3 regions of the Tardiphaga sp. 20_F10_N6_6 genome follow, and region 3 is predicted to be linked to each of the others. Evidence: predicted binding sites of a transcription regulator. Region 3 holds the regulator's gene; each other region holds the start of a gene.
The links. Region 3 encodes PhoB, which activates phosphate uptake and scavenging genes when phosphate is short. Its sites were predicted from a motif close to TGTCATNNANCTGTCAT; they were not measured.
Positions count from the first base shown of each region.

Region 1: phnG (phosphonate C-P lyase system protein PhnG) is a predicted target of PhoB. The motif match lies at 4,943-4,959, and genes of this name have one in related genera.
Region 2: AB7813_RS06090 (RNA degradosome polyphosphate kinase) is a predicted target of PhoB. The motif match lies at 3,272-3,288, and genes of this name have one in related genera.

Region 1 covers NZ_CP197239.1:2,511,661-2,519,353, forward strand. The annotation lists gene AB7813_RS12180 (alpha-D-ribose 1-methylphosphonate 5-triphosphate diphosphatase) at 1-289, opposite strand, end outside; gene phnL (phosphonate C-P lyase system protein PhnL) at 301-999, opposite strand; gene phnK (phosphonate C-P lyase system protein PhnK) at 1,007-1,831, opposite strand; gene AB7813_RS12195 (alpha-D-ribose 1-methylphosphonate 5-phosphate C-P-lyase PhnJ) at 1,824-2,708, opposite strand; gene AB7813_RS12200 (carbon-phosphorus lyase complex subunit PhnI) at 2,705-3,811, opposite strand; gene phnH (phosphonate C-P lyase system protein PhnH) at 3,814-4,422, opposite strand; gene phnG (phosphonate C-P lyase system protein PhnG) at 4,425-4,886, opposite strand; gene phnF (phosphonate metabolism transcriptional regulator PhnF) at 5,012-5,746, shown strand; gene AB7813_RS12220 (DUF1348 family protein) at 5,747-6,214, opposite strand; gene ybgC (tol-pal system-associated acyl-CoA thioesterase) at 6,296-6,742, opposite strand; gene AB7813_RS12230 (UPF0182 family membrane protein) at 6,908-7,693, opposite strand, start outside.
Region 2 covers NZ_CP197239.1:1,275,224-1,282,916, reverse strand. The annotation lists gene purN (phosphoribosylglycinamide formyltransferase) at 19-675, opposite strand; gene purM (phosphoribosylformylglycinamidine cyclo-ligase) at 683-1,756, opposite strand; gene AB7813_RS06100 (CDP-alcohol phosphatidyltransferase family protein) at 1,925-2,479, shown strand; gene AB7813_RS06095 (chromosomal replication initiator DnaA) at 2,526-3,203, shown strand; gene AB7813_RS06090 (RNA degradosome polyphosphate kinase) at 3,360-5,561, shown strand; gene ppx (exopolyphosphatase) at 5,574-7,079, shown strand; gene AB7813_RS06080 (hypothetical protein) at 7,218-7,511, shown strand; gene rnd (ribonuclease D) at 7,606-7,693, opposite strand, start outside.
Region 3 covers NZ_CP197239.1:4,603,818-4,611,510, reverse strand. The annotation lists gene AB7813_RS22130 (aminoglycoside phosphotransferase family protein) at 81-890, shown strand; gene argF (ornithine carbamoyltransferase) at 898-1,836, opposite strand; gene AB7813_RS22120 (aspartate aminotransferase family protein) at 1,836-3,062, opposite strand; gene AB7813_RS22115 (GcrA family cell cycle regulator) at 3,509-4,018, shown strand; gene phoB (phosphate regulon transcriptional regulator PhoB) at 4,123-4,827, opposite strand; gene phoU (phosphate signaling complex protein PhoU) at 4,920-5,633, opposite strand; gene pstB (phosphate ABC transporter ATP-binding protein PstB) at 5,662-6,489, opposite strand; gene pstA (phosphate ABC transporter permease PstA) at 6,486-7,331, opposite strand; gene pstC (phosphate ABC transporter permease subunit PstC) at 7,333-7,693, opposite strand, start outside.

The DNA.
Region 1 (7,693 bases), 2.1 Mb from region 3:
TGATGCCCGACGTAGCAAGCTGGCCGTCATAGGAGACGACGGCAGCGATGGGATCCCAGAACACCTTGGGCCGCGGCATGAAATGGGCTTCGAGATGATCGGTATGCAGTTCGACAAGACCCGGCATAATCAGATCGCCGCGCGCATCGTCGCTACCGCGTGGCGCATCACCCTCGCCGAATTCGGCGATGCGTCCACCAGCGAAGGCGATCCAGCCCTTGTCGATGACGCGGTCGGCAAGAACGATCCTGGCGTTGCCGATGACGGTTTCGGTCGATGATGCGGTCATGGTTCTCTTTCTCAGGCAGCAGCGGCGAAGGATGCGACGTCCACCAGCCGGTCGGCGATCAAGTGCCGCACTTCGTCGTCATGCACAATGGCAACCATGGCGACGCCGGCACGTTTTTTCTCGGCGACCAGTTCAACGACCACGGCTCGGTTAGCGGCATCGAGCGACGCAGTCGGTTCATCCAGCAGCAGGATCGGCAGATCGGAGATAAAACCGCGCGCGATATTCACGCGTTGTTGCTCGCCGCCGGAGAAGGTCGAGGGCGGCAGCTTCCACAGCCGCTCGGGAATGTTGAGACGTTTAAGCAACGCCCCCGCACGCGCACGCGCCTCCTCACGCGTTACGCCGGCAGCGAGCAGCGGCTCGGCCACGACATCGATGGCGGCGACACGCGGCACCGCGCGCAGGAACTGGCTAACATACCCGATGGTGTCGCGGCGCACATTCAACACCTGCCGCGGCTCGGCGGTCGCGATATCGACGACGTCGCCGTTGTGGCGCACTCCGATGGTGCCGCCGTCGCAGCGATAGTTGCCGAAGATCATCTTCAGGATCGACGACTTGCCGGCACCCGAGGGACCGGACAGCACCACGCATTCGCCGGGCGCGACATGGAACGAGACGTTGCGTACCACAGGCAGGCGGATGCCGTCCTGCAAATGCATGATGAAGGTCTTTTCGGCGTTGCGGATATCGATCATCGGAATCATGTTGACCTCACGCCGGCAGGATCGAGGAAACGAGCAGTTGCGTATAGGGCTCTCTGGGATCGTCGAGCACCTGATCGGTCAGTCCGGTCTCGATTACGCGTCCACCCTGCATGACCATCACGCGATGCGACAGCAGCCGCGCCACCGCGAGATCGTGCGTCACAACGATGGCCGAGAGACCGAGCTCGGAGACCAGCGTGCGCATCATGTCCAGCAAACGCGCCTGCACCGAGACGTCGAGGCCACCAGTCGGTTCGTCCATGAACACGAGACGCGGTTCGGTAACGAGATTGCGCGCGATCTGCAGCCGCTGCCGCATGCCGCCGGAATAGGTCCGCGGCGCATCGTCGATCCGCTCGGGCGAAATTTCCACACGCTCGAGCCACGAGGTCGCCGTGTCACGAATCTTGCCGTAGTGGTTCTGGCCCACAGCCATCAACCGCTCGCCGACATTGGCTCCGGCCGAGACCGCCATGCGCAGCCCCATCGCCGGGTCCTGATGCACAAAGCCCCAGTCGGTGCGAAACAGGAAGCGCCGCTCGGCTTCGCCCATCGTCGCGAGATCGCGGGTCACGCCGTCGCGCATCCGGTAGGAGACGCTGCCGGTGGTCGGCGCTAACTGGGCGGAGAGGATCTGCAGCAGTGTCGATTTGCCGGACCCGGACTCGCCGACGATAGCCAGCACCTCGCCGGAATAGAGTTCGAAGGACACGTCGCGGCATGCCGCAAGACGGCCATAAGATTTTCCCAGGTTTGCCGCAACGAGCAACGGCTCGTCACTCGCAGCCGCGCGCCCTCCCGGTGCAGTTGAATTAGCTGTCACATCAAGCATTTGCGCTCTCCGCATAGGGCGCAGCATTCTCGCAGCCGCGATGCCCCTGTGATTGCCGCGTTTCGCAATAATCGGTGTCGGAGCAGACGAACATCCGGCTGCCCTTGTTGTCGGTGACGATCTCGTCGAGATAGCTATCCTCGGCGTTGCACAGTGCACAGCAGGCCTTGTGCTTGTAGGGCTTGAATGGATGATCCTCGAAATCCAGCGACACCACCGACGTGTAAGGCGGGATCGCATAGATGCGCTTCTCGCGGCCGGCACCGAACAGTTGCAGCGCCGCGCAGTTGTCCATCTTCGGATTGTCGAATTTCGGCGTCGGCGATGGGTCCATCACGTAACGCGCATTGACCTTCACCGGATAGGCATAGGACGTGGCGATATGGCCGAAGCGGGCGATGTCTTCATAGAGCTTCACGTGCATCAGCCCGTACTCGGCGAGTGCATGCATGCGCCGTGTTTCGGTCTCACGCGGCTCGAGGAAGCGCAGCGGCTCGGGGATCGGCACCTGATAGACCAGCACCTGATGCGCCTGCAGCGTCGCTTCGGGAATGCGATGCCGTGTCTGGATCACAGTCGCATCGCCCGTGCTCGTGGTCACGGCAACGCCGGCAGTTTTCTCGAAGAATTTACGGATCGAGATCGCGTTGGTGGTGTCGTCAGAGCCCTGGTCGATCACCTTGAGCTTGTCGACGGGGCCGAGAATCGCCGCCGTGACCTGCACGCCGCCGGTGCCCCAGCCATAGGGCATCGGCATTTCCCTGCTGGCGAACGGCACCTGATAGCCGGGGATCGCGATCGCCTTGAGAATGGCGCGGCGGATCATTCGCTTGGTCTGCTCGTCCAGATAAGCGAAGTTATATGTCGGCGCGTTCATTCCGCGGCCTCCCGAAGAGCAACGGGCGTCTCGTTGGCGTCGGCGAATTCCTTGCGCAGCTTGCGGAGCAAGCCGAGCTCGGACTGGAAGTCGACATAATGCGGCAGCTTCAGATGCTCGACGAAGCCGGTCGCCTGCACATTGTCGGAATGCGACATGACGAATTCCTCGTCCTGTGCCGGCGCCTTGATGTCCTCGCCAAGCTCGCGCGCGCGCAGCGTGCGGTCGACCAACGCCATCGACATCACCTTGCGTTCGCTCTGGCCGAAAGCGAGGCCATAGCCGCGCGTGAAACACGGCGCCTCGGTATCTGAGCCCTTGAACTGATTGACCATCTGGCATTCGGTCAGCGTGATCGACCCCAGCGGCACCGCGAAGCCAACATCCTCGGCCATGAATTCAACCTCGACCTCGCCGAGGCGGATTTCACCGGCGAAAGGATGGTTGCGGCCATAGCCGCGCTGCGATGAATAGCCGAGCGACAGAAGAAACCCTTCATCGGCCCGTGCAAGATTCTGAAGGCGCAGATCGCGGTCTGCCGGGAAGCTCAGCGCATCGCGCGTGAGATCGCCGACCGGCTTCTCGGGATCTTCGATGGGCGACGTTTCAATCAGGCCGTCGCGGCCAAGAATATCGGTGACGCGCGGCATCACGCCCGGCTCTGCATCGGTCATGGCCGGCTGCTCGGGCGAGGATTCGCCGGTCAGCACCGGATCGAGCAAACGATGCGTATAGTCGAAGGTCGAGCCGAGCACCTGGCCGCCCGGCATGTCCTTGAAGGTCGAGGAGACGCGGCGACGCACCTGCATCTGCGACGTATCGACGGGCTCACTCGAACCGAACCGCGGCAGCGTCGCGCGGAAGGCGCGCAGCAGGAAGATCGCCTCGATCATGTCGCCGCGCGCCTGCTTGATGGCCAGCGCAGCGAGCTCGCGGTCATAGAGCGAGCCTTCGGTCATTACGCGATCGACCGCGAGGCCGAGCTGATTGGAAATCTGCGCCACCGATACTTCCGGCACGTCGCGATCGCCGCGGCGTTCATGAGCCAGCAGACGATGCGCATTCTCGATGGCGCGTTCGCCACCCTTGACGGCGACATACATGCTCAGCCCTCCTTCGCAACAAGGCGCGTGGCGCGCGGCAGCGCGACGATGGATTCGCCGGAGACCAGCACGAGATCGATGCCGCGGGGAAACAGCGAGGCATTCAGCGCGAGACGATCCAGCAGATCCGGCACGCCGATTGCGGCGCGCAGGATCGTGGCGCCGTCAATACCCGGACCGCGCAGCTCATAAGCCGGGCCTTCGGTCAGGCTCGCAACCTGCAGGATGATGGTGGTGGAGCGATCCGGATATTCGCCGGTGCCGAAGGCAAAGTGCTCGAAGGACGGTAGCGCGGCAGCATCAGCCACCACGGCGAAGGCACACACGGCGGGATCAGCGATGACCGGCGCGCTGGTGTGAAACTTAATCCACTTGGCAACATCCATCGTCGCCGCCAACTTGCTATCGAGCCAGACCGGCGTGTCCTGATCGAACAGCGTCAGCGCGATGGCCGCCGCGCCGCGCATCATTGGCGCGGGCACACCCGAAACAGCCTGAATGCGCTGCACGGTACCCGGACGCGCCATCGCATCCATCACCGAACGGAAGGTCGATTGCGCCGCGAGGACCTTATCCGCGAAACCGGCTGGCATTTCCGCAACTGTCGTCATGATCAGCCCTCCCCGCGCACGAGTGTGTAGAAATCGACCTTGGTCGCTGCCGTCTCTGCGGCCTTCCGCTTGACATCGGCGACGACGCGCGCACGCAGCGGCGTCAGCACTTTGGTCTCGATAGCATCCGAGAATTCACGGGTCTGGATGAGTGCGTCGCAAAGCGCGATCAGCTGCGCCTTCGCCCCGTCACGGCCCAGCGTGTAGCCGAAGCCAACCTCGCCTGATGCCAACCGTACAGCGGCACGCGACACGGTCGCCTCGCCGAGATTGAATGGCGCGCCATCGCCGCCGATCCGGCCACGCAGCATCACCAGGCCGTTTTCCGGCTGACGCAGATGTTCATGGGCGGGAACAGCCACAGCATCGAGATATCCGGCGATATCCGCCGTGGCGCAGTGCCCAAGCACCCCCATCGCCTCACGGCGCCGGGCCTGCTGGTGGTTCAGGGAGGATGAAGTCATGTCACCGTCACTCAACAAGTTGTATGATTTACTAGACAACTTTATAGGCGGAGGCAATGACCGTTTCGTGACAGCGGCACGATTTTTCGCTAATGCGTGGTCGACATCATTCCGGGACCGATTTTGTGACCATTCAGGACAAGCCAACAGGCGTGGCACTTTGGCGGCATGTGGCCGACGGCATCGAGCGCGGCATTGCAGATGGCCGCTATGGTGCTGGCGAAAAGCTGCCCGGCGAGACTGAACTGGCTGACATCTACCGCGTCAATCGCCACACCGTGCGCCGCGCCCTCGCGACCCTGGCCGAACGCGGCCTGGTGCGCGCCGAGCGCGGCAGCGGCACCTATGTGGAATCGCCAAAGCTTGCATATCCCCTGCGATCACGCACGCGCTTCTCGGAAATTGCCGGTGCCGGCGGGCGCGAGCCGCAAGCGCAATTGATCGGAGCCTGGGACGATGTGGCAACACGCGATCTCGCAAGGCAGCTTGGCCTCAAAGCCGGCGCTCCGCTGATCCGCATTGAAGCCTTGCGGTTGGCGGACAAGACGCCGATCTGCGTCGGCACCAACTGGCTGTCGGCCGAACGCTTTCCCGATTTCGGCAAGGTCTATGAGCGCGTGCGCTCGATGACCAAGGCCCTGGCGCATTACGGCATCAAGGACTATCGCCGCGCCTCGACCAAGGTCACCGCGGGGATCATCGACGCGACCGATGCGACACGGCTTGGTGTCGCCCTCGGGCGCCCGATCTTGATTGTCGACTCCATCGATGTGGATGCCGACGGCACGCCGCTAAGCGCTACGCATTCGCGCTTCGTCGCCGAGCGCGTCGAATTCGTGGTCGATAGCGGCTCGCTTTAGTTAGAACGGGTCGGTGCCGAGACCCGGCACATCGGCCGGACGCGGCCCCGGCGCCGGCCACAGGAAACGGCGATCCTTCTCGGCAATCGCAACGTCGTTGATGCTCGCCTCGCGGCGGCGCATCAGGCCGGCCTCGTCAAACTCCCATTGCTCATTGCCATAGGAGCGATGCCAGTTGCCGGCGTCGTCATGCCATTCATATTGAAAGCGCACGGCAATGTGATTGTCGTCGAACGCCCACAAATCCTTGATCAGCCGATATTCGTGCTCCTTCGCCCATTTACGGGTGAGGAATTCGACGATCGCCGGGCGCCCCTGAAAGAACTCGCCGCGATTGCGCCAGACGCTGTCCTCGGTATAGGCCAGCGACACTTTCACCGGATCGCGTGAATTCCAGGCGTCCTCGGCCATGCGGGCCTTCTGGGCGGCGGTTTCTCGGGTGAAGGGCGGAAACGGTGGACGCGACATGGGACCCTCAGCTTTGCGATATGCCGGGATTGTAGCCCTGCTGCATGCGGAGTCGATGCCGTTTCACCTATGGGGCGATTGCTAAATCTGATCGGCCTTCATGGCAATCCGCAGCGCTTTCGGGATCGGCTTGGCGCGGCCGCCGGACACGAAGGCCACCTTGACCTTGGCCTCAAGCAGCAACTCATCGCCGCGGCGCACTTCCTGACCCAGCATGATCGAGGCACCCCTCACCTCTTGTGGAACCGTGACGACGTCAAGCAGATCGTCCAGGACTGCCGGTTTTAGAAATTCAATTTTCATCGAACGAACAACGAAGGCAAAGCCGGGCGCATCCTCTCGCGCTTCTTTCAGCAGCTCTTGTTGACTCGTTCCGAGCAAACGCAAGTAATTCGTTCTGCCGCGCTCCATGAAGCGCAAAAAATTCGCGTGATAAACAATCTGGCCGGCGTCAGTATCTTCGAAATAAACGCGGACCCGCATATGATGACGACCATCGCGAATTTCGCCATCAAGAGAGGCTGTCACAGGGAGATTCCTCTTATCACACTTCGGAGAGTAACCGTCTTGCACAGAGGCACCTTCCCCAGCAAGTGCCAATCGCTTTGGGCTTGAACCTTGCTCGGGATGCACCTGGAATCTTGGTCGCGGGAACGCGCATCTCTTTGTCGAATGACAATCAGCCGGCGTTGGTCAGTGTCCGGCTGATTCCCGGCTCATTTTCTCCAAAAGACCGCGCATCGCGTCAATCTGCGTGCCGAAGCCTGCCCAATCCCCAGACCTCAACAGCTTCATTGCCTCGTTATAGCGATCAAGCGCCTCCTGCGCCCTGTTTTCCGCAGGGCTCGCACGTGGCATTTCCGTCGCAGCACTCAGCGATGTCGGCGACGCGTTAGTTTCGATGAAAAGCGCGGACAAGGCCTCGGCAAGCGTCTCTTTCATGACGACATGCTCGCCGTAGGCGGCGATCACGCGCTTGAGCTCCGGCAAGTGTCCGTGGACCGCGCGCAGGTACAGCGGCGATACGTACAGGATCGAATTCTCGATCGGGATCACCAGCAGGTTTCCGCGGATCACCCGTGAACCCATCTGGTTCCACAACGATATTTGCTGGGAGATCTCCGTGTTCTGATGAATGCGCGCCTCGATCTGGAACGGTCCGTAGACGAGCTTCTCCTTGGGAAATTCGTAGACGATCAATTTTCCATAGTCTGGAGCGTCGCAGCGCGCTGCCAGCCATGCGATCATGTTGTCGCGTTGGCTTGGCACCATGGGGATCATGATAAAGAACTCGGCCTGGGTTTCTCCGGGCAGCCGCATCACAATGTAGTAAGGGACCATCGGCGCGACGCCGTCGCCGGCCGGCTGGCGCGGAAACTGCCAAAGATCCTCCCGGTTATAGAAAACGTCGGCAGATGCCATGTGATAGGTCTGGTAAAGCTGCGCCTGAATCAGGAAGAGGTCCTCGGGATAGCGAAT
Region 2 (7,693 bases), 3.3 Mb from region 3:
CGACCCGGGACGTCTCGCCTAGATCACCGTCGGTGAGATCAGCGTGTCGTCGCGGCTGGCGCTGGCGCCGGTACTGGTGGTGCAGGTGTCGCCGGTGATGCCGACGCTGTTGGTGGCCAACAGCCGTAATGCCTGCGGATAGATCTTGTGCTCGATGTCGAGCACGCGCGCGGCGAGGGTGTCGGGGGTGTCGTTATCGGCCACGGCCACGGCGCCCTGCATCACGATCGGGCCGGCATCGGTCTCTGGAATGACAAAATGCACCGTGGCGCCGGAAATCTTGACGCCGGCGCGCAATGCCTGGCCGTGCGGATCGAGGCCGGGGAAGGAGGGCAGCAGCGACGGGTGGATGTTCAGCATCCGGCCGTACCAGTGTCGCACGAATTCCGCCGTGAACAGGCGCATGAAGCCGCCGAGGCAGATCAGCTCGATCTTGTGCTCGTCGAGGGTCGCCTGCAGCAGCTTCTCGAAGCCTGCGCGATCCTTGCCGAACGGCTTGCTCTCGATCACCAGCGTCTTGACGCCATTGGCCTGCGCAGTGGCGAGGCCGGGAGCGTCAACCCTGTTGGAAATCACCAGCGCAATCTCGGCCGGGAAGCCATCTGCTGCGGCGGCCTCGATCAATGCGGTCATGTTCGACCCGCGGCCGGAAATCAGGATGGCGACGCGACGCATCACGGCCTCACAGGTTGAGTTCGAGATGTCCGTCATAGACGACGCGCTCGTCGCCCTCAGCTTCGATGACGTCGCCGAGCAGCGCCACGGTCTCGCCGCCCTCGCGCAGGATGTCCATCACCTGCTGCACGGCTTCGCGCTTGACGATGGCGATCATGCCGACGCCGCAGTTGAAGGTGCGCAGCAGCTCGAGTTCGGCGATATCGCCTTCCTTTGCCAGCCACTTGAACACCGGCAGGACGGTGAGGGAGGGCAGGTCGATGCGAACGCCGAGGTTCTTTGGCAGCACGCGCGGGATGTTGTCCGTGAAGCCGCCGCCAGTGATATGCGCGAGGCCCTTCACGGCGCCGGTCTCGCGGATCGCGCGCAAGCAGGATTTCACATAGAGCCGGGTCGGGGTCAGCAGCGCACCGCCAAGCGTCATCACCGGCGAGAACGGCGCTTTGTCGGCGTAAGAGAGGCCCGTGCGCTCGACAATCTTGCGGACCAGCGAGAAGCCGTTGGAGTGGACGCCAGACGAGGCCATGCCGATGACGGCATCGCCCACGCCGATATCATTGGTCGGCAGCAGCGTGCCGCGCTCGGCAGCGCCGACCGAGAAACCTGCGAGGTCGTAGTCGCCGTCTTTGTACAGGCCGGGCATCTCGGCGGTCTCGCCGCCGATGAGCGCGCAGCCGGACTCACGGCAGCCCTCTGCGATACCAGCAACAATTGAGGCGGTGGCTTCTGGGTCGAGCTTGCCGCATGCGAAGTAGTCGAGAAAGAACAGCGGCTCGGCGCCCTGGACCACGAGGTCGTTGACCGACATGGCGACGAGATCGATGCCGATGCCGTTATGGATGCCGGCTTCGATAGCGATCTTGACCTTGGTGCCAACGCCGTCGGTAGCGGCGACGAGAACCGGATCCTTGAAGCCGGCGGCCTTGAGGTCGAACAGTCCGCCGAAGCCGCCGATCTCGGCGTCAGCGCCGGCACGGGCGGTTGCGCGAACCATCGGCTTGATGAGGTCCACCAGACGGTTGCCAGCATCGATATCGACGCCCGCGTCCGCGTAAGTGAGGCCTTTTTTCTGGTCGGTCATGCCGGGTATCCTGCCGGAGCTGCGAAACTGTGTATTTTCGGCTGGTTACGTCGGAATCCCCGCCTGCGCAATGGCTCGTAAACGCTATCCCGATTACTATGTAGGCGGTAAGCCGGTCGGAGCCCCCAAGCTCGGATTGCGAAACAGGCCGGAGCCGGGAAGCGCCGCGTGAGTATCCCCAATTTAATCACCCTCGGGCGCATCCTGCTGGTGCCCGTGATCGTCTGGGCGATTGCCTCGAACCAGATGGAAATCGCCTTTGCAATCTTCGTGATTGCGGGGGTCAGCGATGCCGTGGACGGCTTTCTCGCCAAGCGTTTCAACATGGCCAGCGAACTCGGTGCGCTGCTCGACCCCTTGGCCGATAAGGCGCTGCTGGTCTCGATCTATGTCTCCCTGGGGATATGGGGGGCAGTTCCGCGCTGGATCGTGATTCTCGTGGTGTCGCGGGATATCATGATCGTGGGCGCCGTCATTGTGTCGTGGTTGTTCGGCAAACCGATCCCGATGAAGCCGCTGATGGTATCGAAGCTCAATACGGTGGCGCAGGTGGCCTTCGCAGCCTTGGTTCTTGCTGCCCTCGGATTTGGTTTCAAATCCTCGCCTTACGATTTGATTTTAATGGGCTTTGTGACCGTCTTGACGCTGCTCTCTGTGTCCTTCTATCTCGTCGAGTGGATGCGACACATGAGCACCATCGAACCCGGTCAAGAGCCCCGGTAAACCGGTATTCGTGACGTTCGCCGGCGGAGCCGGCAGGAGTATTTGCGTGGTCGCCCGCGTCCAACCCCGTCAACTGGCGTTCGCGCTGCCCCATGCGGAGAGTCTGTCCCGCGACAACTTCCTTGAGGGCCCGGCCAATGCCGAGGCGCTGGGACTGATCGACTGCTGGCCGGACTGGCCGAACCGGGTCATGCTCCTTGTCGGCCCGGAAGGGTCCGGCAAGAGCCATCTGGCGGCGATCTGGGCCGAGGAGGCCGGGGCACGCTCCACCATGGCGCACAGCCTGACGGCTGCGACGGTTCCGGCTGAGTTGGTGACCAACGCACTGGTGGTGGAGGATCTCAATGCCGGTGCCTTCGACGAGCGGGCGCTGTTCCATCTTCTTAATCTGGCACGTCAGGACAACGCCTATGTGCTGATTACGGCGCGGGTCGCCCCGGCCGCCATGGAGGTCGAGTTGCGCGATCTGCGGTCGCGGCTCCGTGCGATCCCGGTAGTCAATCTGCTGCCGCCGGATAACGGGTTGTTTCGGGCGCTGATCGTGAAGTTTTGCGCCGACCGCCAGCTCAGCATCGACGAGAGCGTGGTCAGCTATGTGGCCAGCCGCATCGAGCGGTCATTCGCCGCCGCCCGCCATACGGTGGAATTGCTGGATAGCGAGGCGCTCCGGCTTGGGCGGCCGGTGACCCGTGCATTGGCTGCGGAACTGCTGCGCGACGCCTGACTTAGCCTTGGACGTCAAACGCGGCGCGTCACACCGTGCCTTGACGGCGCGGCAGGCAGGTTCCTCAATGTCATCGAAGCGTCACGCAACTGACGCAATGTCCGCTGTGATTTGCCGGCACTATAGCGCTGCTTGAACTGGATGGATTGCTGTCTCATGGACTCCGCAGAAGAGATTGTTATTGAAGAGAAAAAGGGCGAAGCGAAGCCGGCAGAGGTGGTCGCGTCGGGTCCCGAGCGCTTCATCAATCGCGAGCTGTCCTGGCTGCATTTCAATCGCCGCGTCCTTGAGGAGTCCGTCAATCCGGGCCATCCGGCGCTGGAGCGCGTCCGCTTCCTGTCGATTTCCGCAAACAACCTTGATGAATTCTTCATGGTCCGCGTCGCCGGTATCAAAGCGCAGGTCCGTGAGGGAATCAGCGAGCGCAGTCCGGACGGCTTGACCCCGGCCGAGCAACTGGTGCTGATCAACAGCGCGGTCTCCAAGCTCGGCAGCGACCAGCAGGCGATCTGGCGCGACCAGCGCGGCATGCTGGCCGATGTCGGAATCGTGCTGCTCGACGGCAAGGAGGTCAGCAAAGCCGACCGGTCCTGGATCGAGGACCACTTCCTCCACAATATTTTCCCGCTGCTGACGCCGCTGGCGATCGACCCGGCGCATCCGTTCCCGTTCATTCCGAGTCTGGGCTTCACCATCGCGCTGCATCTGTCGCGGGTGTCCGACGGCAAGACGATGAACGCGCTGATCCGCATGCCCGGCAAGATCGATCGCTTCATCCGCCTGCCGACCCCCGGCAAGGACGGCGCGGTCCGCCTTATCACGCTGGAACAGGCCACTGGCCTGTTCATCGCGCGTCTATTCCCGGGCTACACTGTTCAGGGGCAGGGTGCCTTCCGCATCATCCGCGACAGTGAACTTGAAGTCGAAGAAGAGGCCGAGGATCTGGTCCGGCTGTTCGAGACTGCGCTGAAGCGTCGCCGCAGAGGGTCGGTGATCCGCCTCGAAATCGAAGCCGGCATGCCGGCAGAACTCCGTGCCTTCGTGCAGCGCGCGCTGGCGACCTCGGATGACGAAATCCTGCTGGTCGACGGCATTCTCGCCATGAACGAGGTCTCGCAGCTCACGCGGCTCGATCGGCCCGATCTCGAATTCGTGCCCTATGTGCCGCGTCATCCGGAACGTGTCCGCGATCATGGCGGCGACATCTTTGCGGCGATCCGTCAGAAGGACCTGATTGTCCATCATCCCTATGAGTCCTTCGACGTCGTCGTGCAGTTCCTGCAGCAGGCCGCGCGCGATCCGGATGTGGTGGCGATCAAGCAGACTCTGTATCGCACCTCCAACAATTCGCCGATTGTCCGCACGCTGGTGGAGGCCGCTGAGGCCGGTAAGTCGGTAACGGCGCTCGTCGAACTGCGTGCGCGGTTTGATGAAGAGGCCAATATCCGCTGGGCGCGCGATCTCGAACGCGCCGGTGTCCAGGTGGTCTATGGCTTCCTGGAATTGAAGACCCACGCCAAGCTGTCGCTGGTGGTGCGCCGCGAGGGCGGCTCGCTCACGACCTATGTGCACACCGGCACCGGCAACTATCATCCGGTCACCGCGCGCATCTACACCGATCTGTCATATTTCACATCCGACCCGATCATCGGTCGCGATGCCGCACGCGTGTTCAACTATATCACCGGTTATGCCGAGCCGAGCGACATCGAGAAGATGGCCGTATCGCCGCTGACCTTGCGCGGGCGCATGCTCGAACACATCCGCGGCGAAGCGGCATTCGCCCGCAGCGGCAAGCCCGGTGCGATCTGGCTCAAGATGAATTCGCTGGTCGATCCGGAAATCATCGATGCGCTCTATGAGGCGTCGAATGCCGGTGTATCCGTTGAACTGATCGTGCGTGGCATCTGCTGCCTGCGGCCGGGCGTGCCCGGCCTGTCCGAAAACATTCGCGTCAAGTCGATCATCGGCCGCTTCCTTGAACATGGTCGAATCTATTGCTTCGGTATGGGCAATGGCCTGCCGAGCCCGAAGGCGGCGATATACATATCGTCGGCTGACATGATGCCGCGCAATCTGGATCGCCGCGTCGAGGTTCTGTGTCCGCTGCAGAACCCCACCGTGCATACCCAGGTGCTCGAGCAGATCATGGTGGCCAATCTCAAGGATACGGAACAGAGCTGGCAATTGTTGCCGGACGGGTCGTCAACGCGTATGAAGGCAGCGAAGGGCGAGGAACCCTTCAATGTGCACAATTACTTCATGACGAATCCGAGTCTGTCTGGCCGTGGAAAGTCGCTTGAGAAATCATCCCCGCGCCGGCTCACCCGCCGTTCGGAGCGTCACCAATCCTCGTAAGGAACCAGCAACGTGGTAACGCGTGCCAATCAACGCGCGACCAGCGTCGCCGTCATCGATATTGGCTCCAACTCGGTGCGTCTCGTTGTCTACGAGTCGCTGACGCGAAGCCTTGTTACGCTCTTCAATGAGAAGGCGCTGTGCGGTCTCGGCCGCGAAGTGCAGAGCACTGGACTGCTGGCCAAGGACGCTGTCGACAAGGCGCTGACGGCGCTGCGGCGCTTCCGTGCGCTGTGCAGGGTCATGAAGGTCGGTCGCGTCTACGCCATCGCGACCGCTGCGGCGCGCGATGCGAGCAATGGACCTGCCTTCATCACAGCAGCCGAGAAAATCTGCGGCTGCGAGATCCAGATCATATCGGGGCCGCGCGAAGCGAAGCTCTCGGCGCTGGGCGTGATTTCGGGCGTGCACAAGCCGGATGGCCTGGTTGGCGATCTCGGGGGCGGTTCGCTCGAACTGATCGATGTCAAAGGCAATGCGGTCCGGCAGGGCGTGACGCTGCCGCTCGGCAGTCTCGCATTGCAGGATGCCTCACAGAAATCACCGAAGAAGGCGGAGCGCATCGTCAGGCTGGCGCTGGCTGACGTCGCGCAGCTCAAGGCGGGCGTAGGTCGCAATTTCTATGCGGTCGGCGGCACCTGGCGTGCATTGGCGCGGCTGCACATCATCCAGAGCGGCTATCCGCTACGTGTGATGCATGGCTATTCGATCCCGGCCACCGAAGCGCTCGATTTCGTGCGCCGCTTGCGCCGGCTCGCAACAGCCAACATTCTTGCCAACATCGAAGCCATAGCCGAACAGCGCCAGCCTCTGCTGGTCTACGCGGCGCTCGTGCTTGAATATGTCATTCGCACCGCCAAGCCGAAGACTATCGTGTTCTCGACCTATGGCGTCCGTGAAGGCTTGCTGTACGAAATGCTGCCGCAAGCGCAGCGCATGCAAGATGGTCTGGTCGGCGCCGCGCAGACCATGAACGAGTTGATGTCGCGTTCGGCCCGCCACGCGCAGGAGCTGAGCGACTGGAGTGATCGGTTCGCCCGTGTCGCCAAGCTCAAAGAGACCGACGAGGATCGTCGGCTACGCCGGGTGGCGTGTCTGTTGTCCGATATCGGCTGGCGGGTCCATCCGGATCATCGCGGCGAGCAGACGCTCAGTCTGATCACGAACGGCAATTTCGGCTCCGTCGATCATCACGGTCGCGCATTCCTCGCGCTCTGTGTGTACTACCGCTACGCAGGATTCGGCGCCGAGAACGAGCCCCCGGAGCTGGTCCGCGCGCTTGTCTCGCCGGCGCAGGTCGAACGCGCCCGTTTGCTCGGCGCGTTGTTCAGGGTCGCGCATCTCATTTCGGCGGCGCGGCCGGGCGTGCTGCCCGCCACGCATTTCGCCACCAAGGATCGCAAGATGATGCTCGTCTTCGAGCATCGCATGGTCGATCTCGTCGCCGACCGCGTCGGCAGCCGCTTCAAGCAGCTGGCACGATTAGTGGGGAAGTCCGGGACGATCGTCAGGCGATAGCCACCGTCGCTCATTCTGAATGACACTACTGATTGCAGCGCGGCGTGACTCTCGGTTTCCGTGCGTATACCCTTTTCCGGCGCGGCCGTTTTGGTCCACGCGGCAAGTACATACGATTTCCGGACCGGGAGAGTCGAAATGTCAGCCCTTCTGATCAACCTTATCGTTCAACTGATTGGCGGCGCGATTGGCGGAAATGTTGCCGGCGGTGCATCGAAGTCTGTCGATCTTGGTACAATCGGCAACACGATCGCAGGTGCAATAGGTGGCGGCGTTGGCGGTCAAATTCTCGGAATGCTGATTCCTATGCTTTCAAACGCATCGGCGACCACCGATATCGGTTCGCTGATCGGTCAGGTGGCCGGAGGCGGTGTCGCGGGTGCGGTGCTGACGGCAATCGTCGGAGCCATCAAGAACAGATCGGCGGCGTAAAGCGATCGTCATTGCGTCTCGCAGGGCGAGGTCTGGTACGCCCCGTCCTGCTGTTTGCGGCAGCCAATTAGAACGCTACCTTGGACGACGTAGCCTACGCGCGATCCACCCGGATCACCCGGCCTTTTTCCATCGCCAATGCAAGGCGGCCATGCTTGAGCGCCAGGGCGGCCTCGCCGAAC
Region 3 (7,693 bases):
CAAATGTCCGAACGAATACAAGGCATCCGGCGACGATTTGCCCCCGCTCGGATGAAATATCTACCAAGTATAAGCGAACGATGTTTGAAACCTACCTTAGGCGATGGCACCTCGTCCCGGACGGCACGCCCATTACCTCCCACGCTGGATATTTGCTGCCAGTCCTGCATCGGGGCCAGCCGGCGATGCTGAAACTGGCCAAGGGCGAGGACGAACGCGCCGGCAGCGCGGTACTGGAATGGTGGGACGGCGACGGCGCCGCACGGGTTCTGGCCCGCCATGACGACGCATTGCTGATGGAACGCGCGCAAGGCCCGGCCTCGCTCTCCGACATGACGCGTGGTGGACAGGACGACGAAGCCTCGCGCATCCTGTGCGCCGTGGCGGCGCGGTTGCACCGGCCAAGGCAAAAATCGCCGCCTCCGCTGGTACCGCTGCAGCATTGGTTCCGCGAACTCGCGCCGGCCGCAGCGACCCATGGCGGCCTGTTACGTCGCTGTTCCGAAACGGCCAACGCTTTGCTGGACGACCCGCGCGAGGTGACCGTGCTGCACGGCGACCTCCACCATGACAATGTGCTGGACTTCGGGGAGCGTGGTTGGCTTGCCATCGATCCGAAGCATATCATCGGCGAGCGCGGCTTCGACTTCGCCAACATTTTCACCAACCCGGATCTCTCGGATCCCACGCGCCCGGTCTCGACCTTGCCAGGCCGTTTCCAGCGGCGTGTCGAAGTCGTCAGCGACGCGGCCAAACTCGATCGCCATCGCTTGCTGCAATGGGTCCTGGCATGGACCGGCCTCTCGGCCGCATGGTTCCTCGGCGACGACGATCCGGCGAGCATCGACTTTCAGGTGGCCGAGCTGGCCGCGACAGAACTCGATCGCTGATCGCGCCTCACGCCACCGCGTTGAGGCACCAGGCCAGAATGCCCTTCTGTGCATGCAGACGGTTTTCGGCCTCGTCGAACACCACCGACTGCGGACCGTCGATGACCTCGTCGGTGACCTCCTCGCCGCGATGCGCCGGCAGGCAATGCATGAACAGCGCATCGGGCTTGGCCAGCGACATCAGGCGCGCATTGACCTGATAGGGCTTGAGCAGGTTGTGGCGCGTCTCGCCGTCCTTGTCGCCCATCGACACCCAGGTGTCGGTGACGACGCAATCGACGCCCTTCACCATCGCATCGGGATCGTCGCTGAAAGTGATCGGCGCGTTTGCCGCCTTGACCCAGTCCTTGAACGGCTTCTTCGGCGACAGCTGCGGCGGCGTCGCGATATTAAGCTTGAACTGGAAGCGCTCGGCCGCATGAGCCCAGGACATCAGCACATTGTTGTCGTCGCCGGTCCACGCCACGGTGCGTCCCTTGATCGGGCCGCGATGTTCCTCATAGGTCATGACATCCGCCATCACCTGGCAGGGATGGGAGAAGCGCGTCAGGCCATTGATGACCGGCACCGTCGCATTCTCCGCGAGCTCCATCAGCGAGTCATGATTGAGGATGCGGATCATGATGATGTCGACGAAGCGCGACAGCACGCGCGCGGTGTCGGCAATGGTCTCGCCGCGACCGAGCTGCATTTCAGCGCCGGTGAGCATCACGACTTCGCCGCCGAGCTGGCGCATGCCGACCTCGAACGACACGCGGGTGCGCGTCGAGGGCTTTTCGAAGATCATCGCCAGCGTCTTGTTCTTGAGCGGACGATCGGGCTCGGCATTCGTGCCATCCCGCCCCTTCAGCTTCGCCTTCATGGCGGCAGCCGCGTTCATGATATTGCGCAACTCACTGGCCGGCACGGCCGTGAGATCGAGGAAGTGCCGCGGTGACGTGCTCATCACGCGGCTCCCTGCGTCTTGGCAGATGAACCGAGGGCCACGCAGGCCTGTTCCAGCCGCTGCACGGCCTGCTCGATCTCGGACTCGCTGACGATCAGCGGCGGCAGGAAGCGCACGACATTGTCGCCGGCGCCAACCGTCAGCAGCTTGGCGTCACGCAATGCGGCCACGAGATCGCCGGCCGGCACGACAGCCTTGAGGCCGATCAGCAGACCTTCGCCGCGCACTTCGCTGAGCACGTCAGGATGGCCGTCGACCACGCCCGCGAGTTTCTGTTTCAGCAGCAGCGACATCTTCTTCACATGATCGAAGAAGCCGGGCTTCAGCATGATATCGAGCACGGAATTCGCGGCAGCGACCGCCAGCGGATTGCCACCGAAGGTCGAACCATGGGAGCCGGGCGCCATGCCTTCGGCCGCTTCCGCCGTGACGAGGCACGCACCGATCGGAAAGCCGCCGCCGAGCGCTTTGGCCAGCGACATGACATCCGGCGTCACGCCGATGCGCTGATAGGCAAACAACTCGCCGGTGCGGCCCATGCCGGTCTGCACTTCGTCGAAGATCAGCAGGATGCCGTTCTTGTCGCAGAGTTCGCGCAGCGCGCCGAAGAACGCGTTGCTCGGCGCACGCACGCCACCCTCACCCTGCAGCGGCTCGATGAGAATGCCGGCGGTGTTCGGACCGATCGCCTTCTTAACGGCTTCGATATCGCCGAGCGGCAACTGATCGAAGCCGTCGAGCGGCGTGCCGTAGCCTTCGAGATATTTGGCAGCGCCGGTCGCCGCGAGCGTGCCGAGGGTGCGGCCATGGAACGCGCCTTCAAAGGTGATGATGCGCGTGCGCTCGGGATGGCCCTTGGAGAAATGATAGTGGCGGGTCACCTTGATCGCGCATTCCATCGCTTCCGCACCCGAATTGGCGAAGAACACGAAGTCGGCAAAGCTTTGTTCGCACAGCCGCGCGGCGAGGCGCTCGCCGTCCGGGCTCTTGAACAGGTTCGACATATGCCAGAGCTTGGTGGCCTGCTCCTGCAATGCGGCAACCATATGTGGGTGCGCATGGCCAAGTGCGTTCACGGCAACGCCGCTGGTGAAATCGAGATAGCGCTCGCCATCGGTTCCAATCAGCCACGCGCCTTCACCGCGCTCGAAAGCGACATCCGCACGCGCGAAAACAGGCAGCAAGTGAGCCTGAGAGAGGGGCGAAGACGTTGCGTTGCTGGTCATAACCGATCCGATCGAAAAGACTGCGGCCGCGTCGATGACAACTGTGCGAAATCGAACAACGGACCCTAGAAACGAAACGTGCCGCCCTTCTCGGGCGGCACGTGGGCATTATTCTATGTGTGCTGTGAAGACTGTCAACCGCGCACTGCGGCTTTCGAGTCACACGGAGTCGCAGAAAAAGCCGATTTTGCAGCTTTATTTGCAGAAGCATGTGGACGCGGCATGCCCGACTCTTGCGCGCGAGTCACGGCATATTGTAGCTTTTGCCTCGTCGGATACGACATCTCGTGCGGCGGTAGATCCTTTTGACACATCCAGTGCGGCGTAACAGCCGGACGCGAAATTCGCGCCCGGTGAGCGCTAAAGGATTCTGACCGCAGGGATTTTTGAAGTCTCAACTCGCAGCGCTGCCCGGTCAGGCCGGCGCTCACGAAGGGAAAACGGCGATGACGGTAATGACATGGACCGACGATCGCGTCGAACAGTTGAAGAAACTCTGGGAAGGCGGCCTTTCCGCCAGCCAGATCGCTGCGGAACTCGGTAACGTGACCCGCAATGCCGTGATCGGCAAGGTTCACCGCCTTGGCCTGTCCGGCCGTGCCAAGAGCCCCTCCTCGGCAGCTCCGCGGCAGCGCAAGGCGCGCCCGGCGCAGCAGATGGTACGCGTTGCCCGCCCGATGGCACGCGGCAATACCGCGCTGGCCCATAATTACGAGATCGAGGCCGAGCCCGACCCGATCGCCTATGACAACATCGTGCCGATCAGCCAGCGCCTGTCGCTGGTCGAACTCAACGAAGCCACCTGCCATTGGCCGATCGGCGATCCGTCGAGCGCGGACTTCTATTTCTGCGGCGGCAAGGCCCTGGCCGGCGCCCCCTATTGCGCGCATCACTCGCGCATCGCTTATCAGCCGGCAAGCGACCGCCGCCGCGCAGTGCCGAAGCCGACGCGCTGAGCTGGAAAGCATCTAAACCAAATGAAAATGCCCGGCGATGAGCCGGGCATTTTTTGCTTGGGGGCTTCTAACCTCGCCCCGCTTGCGGGGGAGAAGGAAGATACCTACTCCGCCGCCTTGTCGAACCGGTCGTCCAGCGCGTAGCCGGCACCGCGCACGGTGCGGATTGGATCGGGCTCGCCAGCGGGATTGAGCAGCTTGCGCAGGCGGCCGATATGCACGTCGACGGTGCGCTCGTCGATATAGATGTCGCGGCCCCAGACGCTGTCGAGCAACTGCTCGCGGCTGAACACGCGGCCCGGATGTTCCAGGAAGAACTCCAGCAGGCGATATTCGGTCGGACCGAGATCGATCGGACGGCTGGACCGCACGACGCGGCGCTTGTCGCGGTCGAGTTCGATGTCGCCAAACGCCAGGACGGTGGCGAGACGCTCGGGAGCTGCACGACGGAGCAGGCCCTTCACGCGGGCCAGGAGCTCCGGCACCGAGAACGGCTTGACGATGTAGTCGTCGGCACCGGTGGCGAGACCGCGAACGCGCTCGCTCTCTTCGCCGCGCGCCGTCAGCATGATGATCGGCAATGCCTTGGTTTCGGGCCGTGCGCGCAAGCGGCGGCACAGTTCGATGCCGGACAGGCCCGGCAGCATCCAGTCGAGCACCACGAGATCCGGCACCCGCTCCTTCAAGCGGGTGTCGGCATCGTCGCCGCGAGCGACGGTTTCAACATCATAGCCTTCGGCGTCGAGGTTGTAGCGAAGCAGCGTCGTTAGTGCCTCTTCATCTTCCACAACCAGAATGCGTGCATTCACAGCCATCTTGATCAATACCCTCAGTGACGTCCGACAAGTCTTTAAATCATGATCCTTGCGGAAGACTGGCTTCCACTTTTCCGGATCATGCTTCAGACCGTCGGCGTGTTCGCGAATGTGGTCATGTCGCCCTTCGGGCGCTTGTCGAGGATTTGCTGGCCCTCGATCATGTAGAACACGGTTTCCGCAATATTGGTGGCATGGTCACCGATCCGCTCGATGTTCTTGGCGCAGAACATCAGGTGGATACAGAACGAAATGTTACGCGGGTCTTCCATCATATAGGTCAGGAGTTCGCGGAACAGCGAGGTGCAGATCGCGTCGATTTCCTCGTCGCCCTTCCACACCGTCATCGCAGCGGGCAGATCATGTGCGGCATAGGCGTCGAGCACGGCCTTGACCTGGGTGGTCACGAGGTCGGTCATGTGCTCGAGGCCGCGGATCAGCTTCAGCGGATGGAAGTCGCTGTCGAGTGCATTGACGCGCTTGCCGATGTTCTTGGAGAGATCGCCGATGCGTTCCAGATCAGTGGCGACGCGCAGCGCGCCGACGATCTCGCGCAAATCGACAGCCATTGGCTGGCGCTTGGCGATGGTCAGCACGGCGCGCTCTTCGATCGTGCGCTGCAACTGGTCGATCTCGGAGTCAGTGGCGACGACGCGCGCACCGAGCGCGACGTCCCGGCGGATCAGCGCATCGACGGATTCGACGATCTGCCGTTCCGCGAGGCCACCCATCTCGGCAACGAGACGGGTCAGCTCCTGCAGATCGTCGTCGAAAGCCTTGGTGGTGTGTTCAAAAGCCATCTCAAATTCCTCCCGCGAATGTGTCGCGTCAGCCGAAGCGGCCGGTGATGTAATCCTGGGTGCGGCGATCGGTCGGCGACGTGAAGATCTTGTTGGTCTGATCGAACTCGATCAACTCGCCGAGATACATGAAGGCCGTGCTGTCGGAGACGCGGGCAGCCTGCTGCATGTTATGGGTCACGATCGCGATCGTATACTGATCCTTCAACTCGTCGATCAGCTCCTCGATCTTCGCGGTCGAGATCGGATCCAGCGCCGAGCACGGCTCGTCGAACAGGATCACTTCCGGCCGCACCGCGATGGTGCGCGCGATGCACAGGCGCTGCTGCTGACCGCCCGACAGGCTGAGACCCGACGCGTTGAGCTTGTCCTTGACTTCGTTCCAGAGTGCACCGCCGCGCAGCGCCCTCTCGACGCGGATGTCCATCTCCGACTTGGAGATCTTTTCGTAGAGGCGGATACCGAAGGCGATGTTTTCGTAAATCGTCATCGGGAACGGAGTCGGCTTCTGGAACACCATGCCGACGCGGGCGCGCAGCAGGTTGAGGTCCAGCTTCGGATCCAGAATGTTCTGGTTGTCGAGCATGAGCTGACCTTCGGCGCGCTGGCCGGGATACAGATCATACATGCGGTTGAAGATGCGCAGCAGTGTGGACTTGCCGCAGCCCGACGGGCCGATGAATGCGGTTACGCGGTTCGCCATCAGCGTCAGGTTGATCTTCTTCAGGGCGTGGTGTTCGCCATAGTAGAAGTTCAGGTCGCGCACGGTGACCTTGGGACGGGTCTCGCCCTGCAGGGCCGACGGCGGCGGCATCGAGACGGAAGGAACGCCAGACGACACAGAAAGCTCACTCATTTTGCTGTCCTCTCGGCGCCGAGAATGCGCGCGCCAATGTTAAGGGCAAGTACGGTCAAGGTGATGATCAGGGCACCGCTCCAGGCGAGCTGCTTCCAGTACTCGTAGGGGCTCTGCACGAAGTTGTTGATGGTCACCGGCAGGTTGGCCATCGTCTTGGTGAGATCGAGGCTGAAGAACTGGTTGCTCAGCGCGGTGAACAGCAGCGGCGCCGTTTCACCGGCGACACGCGCGGTCGCCAGCAGCACGCCGGTGATGAGACCGGCGCGGGCTGCACGATAAGCAATCCGCTTGATGACCAGGGAGCGCGGCAGGCCGAGCGCCGAGGCCGCTTCACGCAGCGGGTTCGGCACGAGACCAAGCATATCTTCAGTGGTGCGAACCACGACGGGGATCACGATCACGGCGAGCGCAAGCGAACCGGCGAGAGCCGAGAAGCCGCCCATCGGAACCACCACTGCACCATAAACGAACAGGCCGATGATGATGGACGGGGCCGACAGCAACACGTCGTTGATGAAGCGGATCACCGAGGTGAGTTTGTCGTGCTTGCCGTATTCCGCGAGATAGGTGCCGGCAAACAGGCCGAGCGGCGCGCCGATGCCGACGCCGATGACGGTCATGATGATCGAACCGACGATGGCATTGAGCAGGCCGCCTTCCATGGAGCCGGGCGGCGGCGTGTTCTGGGTGAAGATCTGCAGGCTGATGCCGGCGATACCGTTGTAGAACAGCGTGAACAGGATCAGCGCGAGCCAGGTGACGCCAAAGAGAGCGGCACCCATGCAGAGCCCACGGATGATCATGTCGTTGCGGCGGCGTGAAGCGTAAATCGGGTTCATATTAGTTGCCCGCCTTCTTTTCCAGACGCAGCAGCATCAGACGCGCTGCCGAGAGCACGAAGAATGTCAGCACGAACAGCAGGAGACCGAGCAGGATCAGACCCGATTGATGCAGACCGTCGCTCTCCGCGAACTCGCTGGCGATCGCCGCCGAGATCGTGGTGCCCGGGCCGAAGATCGAGCCTGTGATGCGGAACGAGTTGCCGATGATGAAGGTCACCGCCATCGTTTCACCGAGCGCACGGCCGAGCGCCAGCATGACGCCACCGATCACACCAACGCGGGTATAGGGGATGACGACGTTGCGGACGACCTCCCAGGTGGTGCAGCCGACGCCGTAAGCGGCTTCCTTGAGCACCGGC